Regions from separate parts of the Bacillus sp. LLTC93 genome, predicted to be linked through region 2. Evidence: a T-box and tRNA genes for the amino acid it is inferred to sense, from the RefSeq annotation. Region 2 holds a T-box; the other holds one or more tRNA genes.
What was found. A T-box is a leader RNA that pairs with one kind of tRNA and senses whether it is charged. The one in region 2 lies ahead of glyQ (glycine--tRNA ligase subunit alpha), so its partner is inferred to be a tRNA-Gly.

Region 1 (6,600 bases), on a different contig from region 2:
GTGGCGTATGGAATGACGCATTTTGACATCAGCCAAATACAGCAATCATATGTACAGTTTGATTATCATTTGATGTATTTTACAGCACCGTTATTCCTAGCGGCACAAGGGATGTCTCCAGATGGGGTGAATTATGCGATTTTGATCCTATTGATCCTCTTATCTGCGGGCGGCGCATTTATTTCTCTCGCCCTGATGCCGATTATGGCTGAGAAAAAAGCGTTAACTTTTTTAAACAAACTGCCATTCTCTGCTTCAAAAAAGTGGTCACTTATTGTAAAGGAAATCAAATCACAGGTGCGAAATGAAGAAAACATTTTAAACTTTCTCATTCTTCTCATTGTGATCTTATTCGTCCGTTATCAGTTTGCCTTCCGCTTTGAAGGAGAAGCGTTTTTTGTTCTATGTGCTCTTGCTGGATTAACAGCCTTTAATTCATTTGGCAATGATAAACGTATGCTAGGGATGTATAAAACATTTGGCCTAAGGTCGTGGGAAGTGGCTCTGTATAAGTTTATTGGACTTCTACTCGTTGGCGTGCTGCAAATTGCTTTATTCATGATTGCAACATGGACGCTTCCTGATCAGATCTGGATCCTTTTGATTGGAGCTGCTGCTCTCTGTAATGCAACGGCTCTCTTTTATGTGGTGGGTATTTTACTGCCCCTTGATCGAAATAATCCATACACGGGCATTTTTTCATTTGGAGCACTTATTTTAATCATGATTCCGATTGTGTTTATTGGAAATTATGTCATAGGGGAGTCGAGTCAAACGCTTCAGTGGCTGCTTGTGGCAGGATTTGAAGGTCTGCTCATCTTTGCCATATACAAAGGTTTTTCATGGAGGTATTCACATGATTCAACTTCTTAACAGTAAGCTAAAGATCGAGCGGGTACCGGCTCTTGCGCCGTATGTGACCTTACAAAAGAGGCATCTGACTGATACGCAGTATGGAAGCACTCTCCCGATTAATGAAAGTGCATATCATATGTTAACGAAAGTTGACGGCAAGAGGACAGAAGCGAGTATTACGGCAGAGCTCGCCGATTTGTTTCAGGTCGATGAGTCTGTGATTGCTCGTGATTTTTATCAACTGATGATGGGGTTGAATCAGCATCATTTGCTGTCTATTCATTATCAATCACCATATCCGATTGTCACAGCCTGCTGTCAATTTTTTAAGCAGTATCAAGTAAAGATGAAGGAACGGTTTGATTGTACAGGACACTCATTCCTTCAAATATTGGGGACGGCCTTGCTCATGGTGACGCGTAAAATCATCTTTTTCTGGGTGCTTTTCATGGTCATGGCAGGAATCGCCTTTTTATTCATTCCTGATCCATCGATTGCAGCCATTGCGATTTATTTTTCCATTATTTATTTCGGATTAATTACCGGGACCGCCTTGCATGAGGCAGCACATGGATATGCACATCGGAAGTTTGCGGGACGGGATGGTCCTCAAGGGTTTTTTGCGAGCGATATGATGTCTGTGAAGTTTGTGAGACCTGTATTAGATCCATTTCAGAAAAAGCAGGTATGGATTACGCTGCTTGGACCACTCGCACCAGGTGTGATTGGGGCAGCAGGCATCATTGTGACCGTGTTATTTCTGAAAGAGAACCCGATTTCGACAGGTTTCTTCATTTTTTCAATCACGTATTTTATTCAATTACTCTACCTTCTTCCGTTTATGGGGGATGGTAAGTCCATTATGAAGCAGTTATTGCTTGGTGGAATGGGAGGACAACGATCATGAACGTTCAGGCAATGAAACAAGGTGCTATTGTTGGTGGTTTTCTAGGATTCTTAGGCTTTCCGATGCTGACAATTGGTGTACTATTCTATCATTTATTTCAATCAAAAACGAATGATGCATTATTATTTAACAGTCTCGCTTTTGAGATGGAAGGTTCGTCAGCGTTTACTTTTCAGATCAAGCCAAACTTTTTTATTTATATGATTGTGATTTTTGCGGCGAGTTTTCTCATTGTGGCATTGCTGTCGGCAATGAAACAGAAAAAAGCGAAAGATTAGGAGAATTCTCCTAATCTTTTTTTGTATAATCAACCAAATTTTAGTATAATAAAGAATAAAAAACATCAAAGGGGATATCAATGATTAAAAAATGGAGTATTCTTTTATTTGCTGTTTTTCTGTTAGCGGGATGCGGCGAGAAGGCTGCAGAAACAACGACGACAGAGAAGACGGTATCTAAAAAAAGAAACAGAACCCGTATCTAAGAATCAAGTAACAATCGAAAAAATGAAGCTGACAAAGAAAGAAGAAAGCTTACTAGATGCAACAACTACTAATGAAATGGTGGCTCTTACCCTAAAGGGATTAACGAAGAAGAATAAGAGTATTACTTTTATCGGGAGTCATTATAAAAATGGTCGATTAGTTGATGAGGAAGCATCTTCTGCCACCTTTACCTTACATCAGGATGGAACCGATCAAACGATGAACATGCTCTTTCAACTGAATCATCAGAAAGATATATACGAATCACAATTTAGTATTTGGTCAGACAAGAAGAATGATGGGATGACAAAAGCAACTTCAAGCTTTCCATTCAAAGTAGGTGATTATGTTTTTTCCGCACAATCTGAATCTGTCAAAGTGGCTTCAGGAGAAAAAGCACTAATTGCGTATACAGCTGCAATGGGGAAAGATGGGATTTCACCTATGCTTGGAGCAATCGAGAAGAACCCCGAGAAAGCGTTGAAGAATATGTCACATGCGTACTTATTTTTTGTCCAGTTAGACAAATAACTATCGTAATATATATGGAGAATATGAAGTTTTTTGACGAAAAATCTTCATATTCTCTTGACGAATTGTTAAGAAAGTTGTAACATTATAAAAGTCAACGCAATGATGTTGCCTTTAAAAGATTGATGCGGGTGTAGTTTAGTGGTAAAACCTCAGCCTTCCAAGCTGATGTCGTGAGTTCGATTCTCATCACCCGCTCCAATACATAATTTTTGTTAATAACGCAGTATTTCGTTTCTTAGATAAACGAAGTGTTGCGTTTTTTATTATGTCAGTATAATGTGAAAAAGCACTGTCAGGCTACAGTGCTTTTTCAATGAGTTCATATTTGCTTTCTCCACCATGTATTTGTATAAACATCTTCGTCAAGGATTGTATAAGAGCTTCACTCTTTTCCCGGGAAATAGATGGCGGGAAAAGGATGATTTGAAGAATGTTTTTTGTGTCTTGAGAAATTTGTGCTTTACTTGCTTGAGAAAATAATCCCTTAAGTCCTGCGTCGTCCTGCCATTCAATGTGACCAGCATCATTTTTTGCCAGTGAAAGTGGTTCTTTTAGGCGATCGGCATCTAATGTCAGGATGGGCAAGAAATATTTTAATGAGAAAAATATCGACAAATCCTGTACGGAATTGGTCGAGTCAATAAATTGTTCCTTTTGAATATCAGAAAGAAGTGGAAGGAAAGGGACGTCTTCTAAAAGATCAGTCCATACTTTGATTGCTTGTACTTCTTCTAAGGCTTTATCTTCGTATTCAAAAAACAAAGACTCTTGAAACAGGCGTAATCGACCTTTTAACATTTGAGGTGATTTACCGACTTCAATATGTGAATATTCAATCTGTCCAACATGGATAGACGGGTTTTGAGGATGATAAATTTCCATATGTATCTTCACAGTGACTCACTCCAATCGGTCATGATACACTCGTATTATACTGAAAACAACAGAAGAAACAAAGGAAGGAGGTTTGCAAGGTGATTCATGTTGGAGAATTAAAAGAAGAGTTAATTCAATATGCGAAAGAAATTGGTGTCGATAAAATTCGATTTGCAAGTGCTGATACATTTGATTCATTAAAGGACCGACTGATCTTACATGAATCGTTAGGGTATTTGTCCGGCTTTGAAGAGCCTGATATTGAAAAACGAACAAACCCTTCTTTGCTGCTTCCAAAGGCCAAATCAATTGTTGCGATAGCGCTCGCGTATCCTTCCAAAATGAAAGATGCTCCTCGAAGCACAAAGGATGCGAGAAGGGGAATCTTCTGCAGGGCTTCATGGGGAACGGATTATCATGTTGTTTTGAAAAAAAAGCTCGATATGCTCGAGGAATTTTTGCGAAGCAAACATGTCGATATACGAACAAAATCAATGGTGGATACAGGGGAACTGTCTGATCGTGCTGTAGCAGAACGCGCTGGTATTGGTTTTAGTGCAAAGAATTGTATGATTATCACACCAGAGTTCGGCTCTTATGTGTATTTAGCTGAAATGATCACAAATGTCCCATTTGAACCGGATGAGAAAATTGAAGATCAGTGCGGGACGTGCAATAAATGTGTGGATTCGTGTCCGACAGGTGCACTTGTGAATCCAGGACAGCTGAATTCTCAAAGGTGCATTTCGTTTTTAACTCAGACAAAAGGGTTTTTACCTGACGAATTTCGTTCGAAAATAGGGAACCGATTGTATGGATGTGATACGTGCCAAATCGTCTGCCCGATCAATAAAGGGAAAGACTTTCATCTGCATCCTGAAATGGAGCCGGACCCTGAAATTGCAAAGCCACTTTTAAAGCCGCTCCTTACGATCAGCAATCGAGAGTTTAAGGAAAAATACGGTCATGTATCAGGATCATGGCGGGGGAAAAAGCCCATTCAGCGGAATGCAATTTTGGCACTCGCTCACTTTAAAGACACATCTGCCTTACCAGTTTTGATTGAATTGATGCACAAGGATCCAAGGCCGGTCATTCGAGGCACGGCCGCTTGGGCCATTGGCAAAATTGGCGACAAGCAGCAGCTTTCAGAGCTGGAAAAAGCCCTTGAGCGGGAAAGTGATGAAGAAGCGAAACAAGAGATCATCAAAGGGATTGAGTTGTTACAGACACCTTTAAATACTAAATAACATCCCTATGAACATAGAATGTACCAAACAGAGATTTTAAAAAAAGTTTGGTGGTGTCTGTGTGAAACAATTATTAGCGCAAACGTTAGAAGACAGGCTGGCGTATTTATTAAATGACAGTGCGATTAAACAGCCGCAGCTCATGTCTGATGTGGAAGCAGTAGAACGAAAAAAGGAGCTTTTTGCTAGAAGACAGGTTGAGATTGTGAAGGCAAAGGCAAAAGCAAAGCTTCTAGATTCAACGATTCAGGACGATGGAGCTCAGCATGTGCAATATCTTGCTCATCTCACTTATGTTTGTAAGGATGTAGACGATTCTTTTTATTTGGAGGAACAGGTTGAAAAAAGAGAAGCGTTTCTTTATAACGATATGCTTGTCAAAGATCACATGATGCAGGAGGAACGGCAAAAGGAAGAGCAGGAGGATGAGCGCTTCCAGAACGAGGAACAATTCGGGAGAGCCTTTCACTATGATCGGCGGGCAGCCGTGCAATATGCGGAGACGTACTGGAATAAACGGAATCCAGCCTACAAGAATTTTGAAGATAACTGTACAAATTTTATTTCACAATGCTTGAAAGCAGGGAATGCGCCAACGAGAGGGTATCCGAATCGCGGGTCTGGCTGGTGGGTGCGTCCACATACGTGGAGCTACAGCTGGACGGTGGCTCATTCGATGAAAAATTATTTAGCGAATTCTAAAGCGGGCTTAAGGGCAAAGAAGCTAAAAGAAGCGAAGGAGCTTCAAATTGGTGATATCATTTGCTACGATTTTGAGGGTGATGGAAGGTATAATCATACAACCATTGTCGTTGACCATGATAAAGGCGGGATGCCTCTTGTGAATGCACAGACGTATGACAGCCGCATGCGGTATTGGTCATATGAGGATTCGACCGCCTATACACCAGCTATTCGTTATACGTTTTTTCACATTTTGGACGATGCCGCAAAGGATAGTTAATGGTATAATGTTGAGCGGAAAAGAAAATTAGAGGTGAACTTTTTTGGGACTTCATGTCGTTTTATATCAACCAGAGATTCCAGCTAATACTGGAAATATTGCGCGTACATGTGCAGCAACAAATACAACACTTCATCTGATTCGTCCACTTGGTTTTTCGACAGATGACAAAATGCTGAAGCGTGCTGGACTCGATTATTGGAAGTATGCCAATGTCGTCTATCATGATTCGCTCGATGAATTGTTTGAGGCGCATCCGAAGGGACAATTCTTCTATATCACAAAGTTTGGCCAAAAACCGCATACAACGTTTGATTACTCTCAGTTAGATGAAGACTATTTCTTCGTCTTTGGCAGAGAGACAAGTGGATTGCCGAAAGATCTAATTGAACGAAATATGGACCGCTGTCTTCGTTTACCGATGACAGAGCATGTTCGTTCGCTTAATCTATCAAATACAGCAGCAATCCTTGTTTATGAGGCACTTCGCCAGCAGCAATATCGAGATCTCATATAAGATCATGATGAAAGCCGAGAAACCGATCTCGGCTTTTTTATGTGAGATTAGAAGCAGGGAGATGAAAAATATGACTTATTTATACTTTTTTTGACATGTTAAAAAATAGGTAGTATGATAGATTGTGATCACGTTTTCAAAAATGATGAATCCATTAGGAGGAATAATGAGATGAAAAAACTACTGATCACTAGTGCCATTAGCTCAGCTAT
Region 2 (6,600 bases):
AAATGCTTGCAGTAGTGGCTGATACAGATCGACCTGTTTCACCGTGCGGCGCATGCAGACAGGTCATTTCAGAACTCTGTGCACCAGATATGCCAGTGATCCTAACAAACTTAAAAGGACATATATACGAAACAACAGTAAACGAACTATTGCCAGGCGCATTTTCACCGGAGGATTTAAATGACTAACGAAAGCTTCAAATCAGGATTCGTATCAATTATTGGAAGACCAAATGTAGGAAAATCAACCTTTCTGAATCGTGTCATTGGACAAAAAATTGCCATTATGAGTGATAAGCCCCAAACGACGCGAAATAAAGTTCAAGGTGTCTTGACAACCAACACGTCACAAACGATTTTTATCGATACTCCAGGAATTCATAAACCTAAGCATAAGCTAGGTGATTTTATGATGAGGGTGGCTCAAAATACACTGAAGGAAGTCGACCTGATATTGTTTATGATCAACGCAAAGGAAGGCTATGGCAAAGGTGATGAATTTATCATTGAACGACTAAAGCAAACATCTACACCGGTGTTCCTTGTCGTCAATAAAATTGACCAAATTCACCCAGATGAATTGTTCCTTTTAATTGATGAATACCGCACACGTTATCCGTTTAAGGAAATTGTGCCAATTTCAGCTCTTGAAGGCAACAACATTGACACGCTTCTTCAGCAAATTGAAGGTTACCTTCCACAGGGCCCTCAATTTTATCCGGCAGATCAAGTAACAGATCATCCAGAGCGGTTTATTATTTCTGAATTAATTCGTGAAAAAGTGCTGCATTTAACGAGAGAAGAGATTCCTCACAGTATTGCAGTTGCGATCGAATCTATTAAGCCAGATGAAAATGGCAAGATTCATGTTGCGGCGACGATTGTCGTTGAACGTGATTCACAAAAAGGGATCGTCATTGGTAAACGAGGCAGTTTATTAAAAGAAGTAGGACAAAAAGCGCGCAGAGATATTGAAGCACTTCTAGGCTCAAAAGTATACCTTGAGCTTTGGGTAAAAGTTCAGAAGGACTGGCGTAATAAATCCACTCACCTGCGTGACTTCGGATTTAGAGAAGACGAATATTAAAAATCGCTGCATCAGTTGTCAAGAAATCTGACAATGGTGCGGTTCGATTAGTAAAAATTGTTTATCATGAAATGGAGGTCGTCTGGTCAAGATAAAATTAATATGTTGGATGTAGCGTTGCTGCTTCTAATAAAGAAAGGTGGGGTTTTTATGTTGAATTTTACATGGAACGTATTTTCACAAACAGGAAGCGTTGACACGTATCTGCTTTTCAAAGAGTTAGAAAAGGAGAACCTGGAAAGACCCGATGGACTTGAAGAAGAGATAGCACGATTTGATTTTCCAATCTTATAATTCTTGACCCCCTCCAACGCTCGGAGTGTAGACAAATGCTCATTAAAAGTGAAGGAATCGTCCTTAGAACAACAGATTATGGCGAAACAAACAAAATTGTCACGCTGCTCACTAGAGAGCATGGGAAAATTGGTGTGATGGCAAGAGGCGCTAAAAAATCAAACAGCCGCCTGTCAGCCATAAGCCAGCCATTTTTATACGGAACCTTCCTCATCCAATCATCAACAGGACTTGGAACGCTCCAGCAAGGTGAAATGATTGAAAGCATGCGGGCTATTCGGGAAGATTTATTTCTGACCGCATATGCCGCATATATGACTGAATTACTTGATAAAGGAACAGAAGAAAAAAGGCCAAACCCTTATTTGTTTGAGCTCCTTCTTCAATCTTTACGTCATCTCAATGAAGGCACAGATGCTGATATTATTTTATTTATTGTAGAGGTCAAAATGTTATCAGTGATGGGGATGAAGCCCGAACTGGATCAATGTGTGCACTGCGGTCAAAAAGAAGGGCAGTTCCATTTCTCGATTAGAGATAACGGATTTATTTGCCAAAATTGCTTTTCTAAAGATCCATATAAACTACCCTTATCCCCAGCAGCTGCAAGACTGCTTCGTTTGTTTCATTATTTTGATTTATCAAGGCTTGGTCAGGTTGACGTGAAACCGCAGACTAAACAAGAAATTCGCCAAGTACTGGATCACTACTATGACGAGTATTCAGGTCTTTATTTAAAATCAAAAAAATTCATGAATCAGATGGAATCCATGAAAAAGCTAATGGGTGACGAAAACAAAAGTTGACATCTCCCATGACTTTTTGTAAGATCATCTAAGATAAAATATGTTGCATTGACAGAAAGAAGTACTTACGTATAATCCATAAAAGCGACCTTAGGGCGGTGTAAGCTAAGGATGGAGGCGTAACGAAAGGCATTCTTGAGCAACGTAAAACAAAGCGGCTGGGTGCTACGACACCAGCAAATAGGGTGGAACCGCGGGAAAAACTCTCGTCCCTATGTTTGCAAGGAACCTTGTGAGCATAGAGACGGGAGTTTTTGTGTTCTCTTATGAGGTTCTAGTCCCCACCCGCCATACATAGCGGATGGTGTAGAAAAAGATGGAGGTGCGATCATTGAATATTCAAGACATGATTTTGACGTTGCAAAAGCATTGGTCAAATGAAGGCTGCGTCTTAATGCAGGCGTATGACACAGAAAAAGGTGCTGGAACGATGAGTCCATACACGTTCCTGCGAAGCATCGGACCAGAGCCGTGGAAGGTAGCGTATGTAGAGCCTTCTAGACGCCCGGCTGATGGTAGATATGGAGAAAACCCAAATAGATTGTATCAGCATCATCAATTTCAAGTGATCATTAAGCCATCACCTGATAATATTCAAGAACTATATCTTGAATCATTGAAGGCACTTGGCATTGACCCGTTGAAACATGATATTCGTTTTGTTGAAGACAACTGGGAAAATCCATCTCTTGGCTGTGCAGGACTTGGCTGGGAAGTATGGCTTGATGGCATGGAAATTACGCAATTTACGTATTTCCAGCAAGTCGGCGGCTTAGAATGTAAGCCAGTTTCTGTTGAAATCACATACGGTATTGAACGTCTTGCCTCTTACATCCAAGACAAAGAAAATGTCTTTGACCTTGAATGGACAGACGGATTTACTGTAAGAGATTTATTCTTAATGGCTGAATATGAGCACTCTGTTTATACATTTGAAACATCTAATACTGACATGCTGTTTGATTTATTTACAACCTATGAAAAAGAAGCGCATAGCCAAATGGACAAAGGACTTGTTCACCCGGCATACGATTATGTACTCAAATGTTCTCATACGTTTAACTTGCTTGACGCAAAGGGCGCTATATCTGTCACTGAGCGAACTGGCTATATTGGAAGAGTACGTCAGTTAGCGCGAAAAGTGGCTAAAACGTATTACGAAGAGCGAGAAAAACTTGGATTCCCTATGTTAAAAGAGGAGGCGGCTTCTCATGAATAAACAAGATGTATTACTCGAAATCGGCTTAGAAGAGATGCCGGCTCGTTTCATGCCAGAGAGCACTAAGCAGCTAGGTGAGAAAGTAAAAGCTTGGTTTGAAACGCAAAATATTTCATTCGAAGATGTTGTCTTATTCAATTCACCAAGACGTCTTGCTGTGCTCGTCAAAGGTGTCGCAGAAAAACAAGAAGACATCAAAGAAGAAGCAAAAGGCCCAGCTAAAAAGATTGCTCAAGACGCTGAAGGCAATTGGACAAAAGCGGCTGAAGGCTTTGCCCGCGGACAAGGCGCTTCAACAGATGATCTCTATTTCAAAGAGATCAAAGGTGTGGATTATGTCCATGTCCAAAAGTTCCAAGAAGGAAAGCAAGTCAAAGACCTTCTCCCAGCGCTAGGTGAGATTGCCGCTTCATTAAGCTTTCCAAAGAACATGAGATGGGGAAGCAAAGATTTACGCTATATCCGTCCGATTAAATGGATTGTTTGCTTATTTGGGCAAGAGATCGTTCCTGTTGAAATTGCAGGCGTGAAAAGCGGCCGGGAGACAAGAGGACATCGCTTCCTCGGTACGACAGCCAGCATTGACTCACCTGCTTCTTTTGAGCAAACATTACACGATCAATTTGTTATTGCAGATTCAGATAAAAGAAAGCAATGGATTACTGAGCAGCTAAATGCTCTTTCTTCAGAAAAAGGCTGGGTTATTCCAGTTGATCCTGAGCTTCTAGAAGAAGTCAACGATCTTGTTGAATACCCAACAGTGTTGTTTGGCTCCTTTGAAGAAGAGTTCCTTGCATTGCCAGAAGAAGTATTGGTCACGACAATGAAAGAGCATCAGCGCTATTTCCCTGTGAAAAATGAGCAAGGGGAATTGCTGCCTCATTTTATTACAGTCAGAAACGGAAATAGCGAGGCGCTGGAAAATGTCGCAAGAGGAAACGAAAAAGTACTTCGTGCGCGTTTATCAGACGCTGCCTTCTTCTATAAAGAAGACGAAAAACTAGTCATTGAAGACAATATTAAAAAGCTTGATAAGGTTGTATTCCATGAGAAGCTTGGAACAATTGGTGACAAACTGAAGAGAGTGACAGACATTGCGACCCGCCTAGCAGCGCATGTTGGCGCAGATGACGAAACAACAAAACGTGTCGCAAGAGCAGCAAGTATTTCTAAGTTTGACCTTGTGACTCAAATGGTCTATGAATTCCCAGAATTACAAGGAATCATGGGTGAGAAATATGCAAAAGCACTTGGCGAACACGAAGAAGTCGCAATGAGCATAAACGAACACTACATGCCGCGTTTTGCCGGTGACAAGGCGCCTTCGACTCTGATTGGTGCGATTGTCGCAGTAGCAGATAAACTAGATTCTATTTGTTCATTCTTTTCAATTGATGTTATTCCAACGGGTTCTCAAGATCCTTATGGACTCAGAAGACAAGCGAGCGGTATCGTTCAAATCCTGCTCGACCGTCATTGGAACGTGACATTTAAAGAGCTGTTAGAACTTGCTCAAGTAGAGACAGAACATGAAGCTGCTCTGATTGAATTTTTGACGCAGCGTTTAAAATATGTCCTCCAAGCAGAGCATATTCGTCATGATGTGGTCGATGCAGTGCTTGATGTTGAAAATATTGAGCCTTATGCGGTCGTGAAAAAAGCAGCTGTTCTTGAAGAGAGCGTGAAACAAGAAAGCTTCAAAGAAACGGCTGAGGCTCTTGGCCGCGTCATTTCAATCAGTAAAAAAGGGAAAGATACAGAGATTCAGCCTGCACTGTTTGAAAATGAGCACGAGCAAAAGCTATTTGAGGCGTATCAGCAAGTAGAGAAAGCTGTTAAGGAACATGTGGCAGCAGGACAATACAACTCAGCACTTAAGGCGTTAGATACCTTAAAAGCGCCGATTGTTCATTATTTCGATCACACAATGGTTCATGCGGATGATGAAAAACTGAAGCAAAATCGTTTGGCGCAGATGGTCAAACTAGCCAAAGTCATTCAATCATTTGCGAATATGAACAATTTAATAGTAAAATAAATACCTAAGAACGGTTGCCTTTTGAGAAGGGCAATCGTTTTTTACTCATTTAATTCACGGTTTTTGAGTGGATTTTTGTTTCATTCGGACAAAGATGCGCTATAATATGATGAGTTATGAAAATGATATACATAAAGTAAAGATTCGCTCTCTCTATTTAAAGGTGGTGAGTACAATCGAGTTAAATAAACGGCAAGAGCAGATTTTACAGATTGTCAAAGAGAATGGCCCGATCACTGGAGAGCATATCGCCGATCGGCTGAACTTAACAAGGGCTACCCTCAGACCGGATTTAGCCATTTTAACAATGTCTGGCTTTTTAGAAGCAAGACCAAGGGTCGGCTACTTTTTTACAGGAAAAACAGGCACGCAGCTTCTGGCAGATAAGCTGAAAAAACTTCAAGTGAAAGATTTTCAATCCATTCCAGTGGTGATACATGAGAATGTTTCGGTTTATGATGCGATTTGTACGATGTTTTTAGAGGATGTGGGCACATTATTCGTTGTGGACGATCACTCTATTTTAACAGGCGTGTTATCAAGAAAAGACCTCCTTCGAGCAAGTATTGGAAAACAAGAGCTTCCATCTATACCTGTCCATATTATTATGACAAGAATGCCGAACATCACCGTTTGCCGCAAGGAAGATTTCATTATGGATGTGGCCAAGCACTTGATTGAAAAGCAAATAGACGCACTTCCTGTCATAAAAGATACGGATAAAGGCTTTGAAGTTGTCGGCAGAATTACGAAAACAAACATGACGAAATTACTTGTTAGCTTATCGGAGAATGAAATTATCTAATTACAGAAGACTGCGAGGGGATGTTATGAGTAATCGCGTAATTTTTGTTGTATCAGATTCAGTAGGAGAAACGGCAGAGCTCGTGGTCAAAGCGGCACTTAGCCAATTTGATGGCGGTTCATCAGACCATTCAAATATTAGAAGAATCCCATATGTTGAGGATATCGGTACGATTAAAGAAGTTATTTCACTGGCGAAAGCAGATAACGGAATCGTCTGCTTTACTCTTGTTGTGCCAGAAATGCGTCAATTCTTAATAGAAGAGGCAGAAGCAAACGGAGTCGTTTACTATGACATCATCGGTCCACTTATTGATAAAATGGAGACCGCATATGGAAATGAAGCGAAACAT

Region 1: it encodes a tRNA-Gly, which carries the amino acid that the T-box ahead of glyQ (glycine--tRNA ligase subunit alpha) is inferred to sense. The anticodon was not compared.

What each region holds. Positions count from the first base shown of each region.
Region 1 covers NZ_PVME01000003.1:788,808-795,407, reverse strand. Annotated here, with positions in the region: gene C6W18_RS13615 (hypothetical protein) at 1-873, shown strand, start outside; gene C6W18_RS13610 (PqqD family protein) at 857-1,762, shown strand; gene C6W18_RS13605 (hypothetical protein) at 1,759-2,040, shown strand; gene C6W18_RS20485 (hypothetical protein) at 2,121-2,246, shown strand; gene C6W18_RS13600 (hypothetical protein) at 2,269-2,778, shown strand; tRNA gene C6W18_RS13595 (tRNA-Gly) at 2,906-2,979, shown strand; gene C6W18_RS13590 (hypothetical protein) at 3,079-3,675, opposite strand; gene queG (tRNA epoxyqueuosine(34) reductase QueG) at 3,759-4,907, shown strand; gene C6W18_RS13580 (amidase domain-containing protein) at 4,969-5,871, shown strand; gene trmL (tRNA (uridine(34)/cytosine(34)/5-carboxymethylaminomethyluridine(34)-2'-O)-methyltransferase TrmL) at 5,915-6,388, shown strand; gene C6W18_RS13570 (YrpD family protein) at 6,560-6,600, shown strand, end outside.
Region 2 covers NZ_PVME01000001.1:579,199-585,798, reverse strand. Annotated here, with positions in the region: gene C6W18_RS03165 (cytidine deaminase) at 1-188, shown strand, start outside; gene era (GTPase Era) at 181-1,086, shown strand; gene C6W18_RS03155 (YqzL family protein) at 1,237-1,380, shown strand; gene recO (DNA repair protein RecO) at 1,416-2,186, shown strand; T-box leader at 2,226-2,403, shown strand; gene glyQ (glycine--tRNA ligase subunit alpha) at 2,518-3,405, shown strand; gene glyS (glycine--tRNA ligase subunit beta) at 3,398-5,443, shown strand; gene ccpN (transcriptional regulator CcpN) at 5,610-6,248, shown strand; gene C6W18_RS03130 (pyruvate, water dikinase regulatory protein) at 6,274-6,600, shown strand, end outside.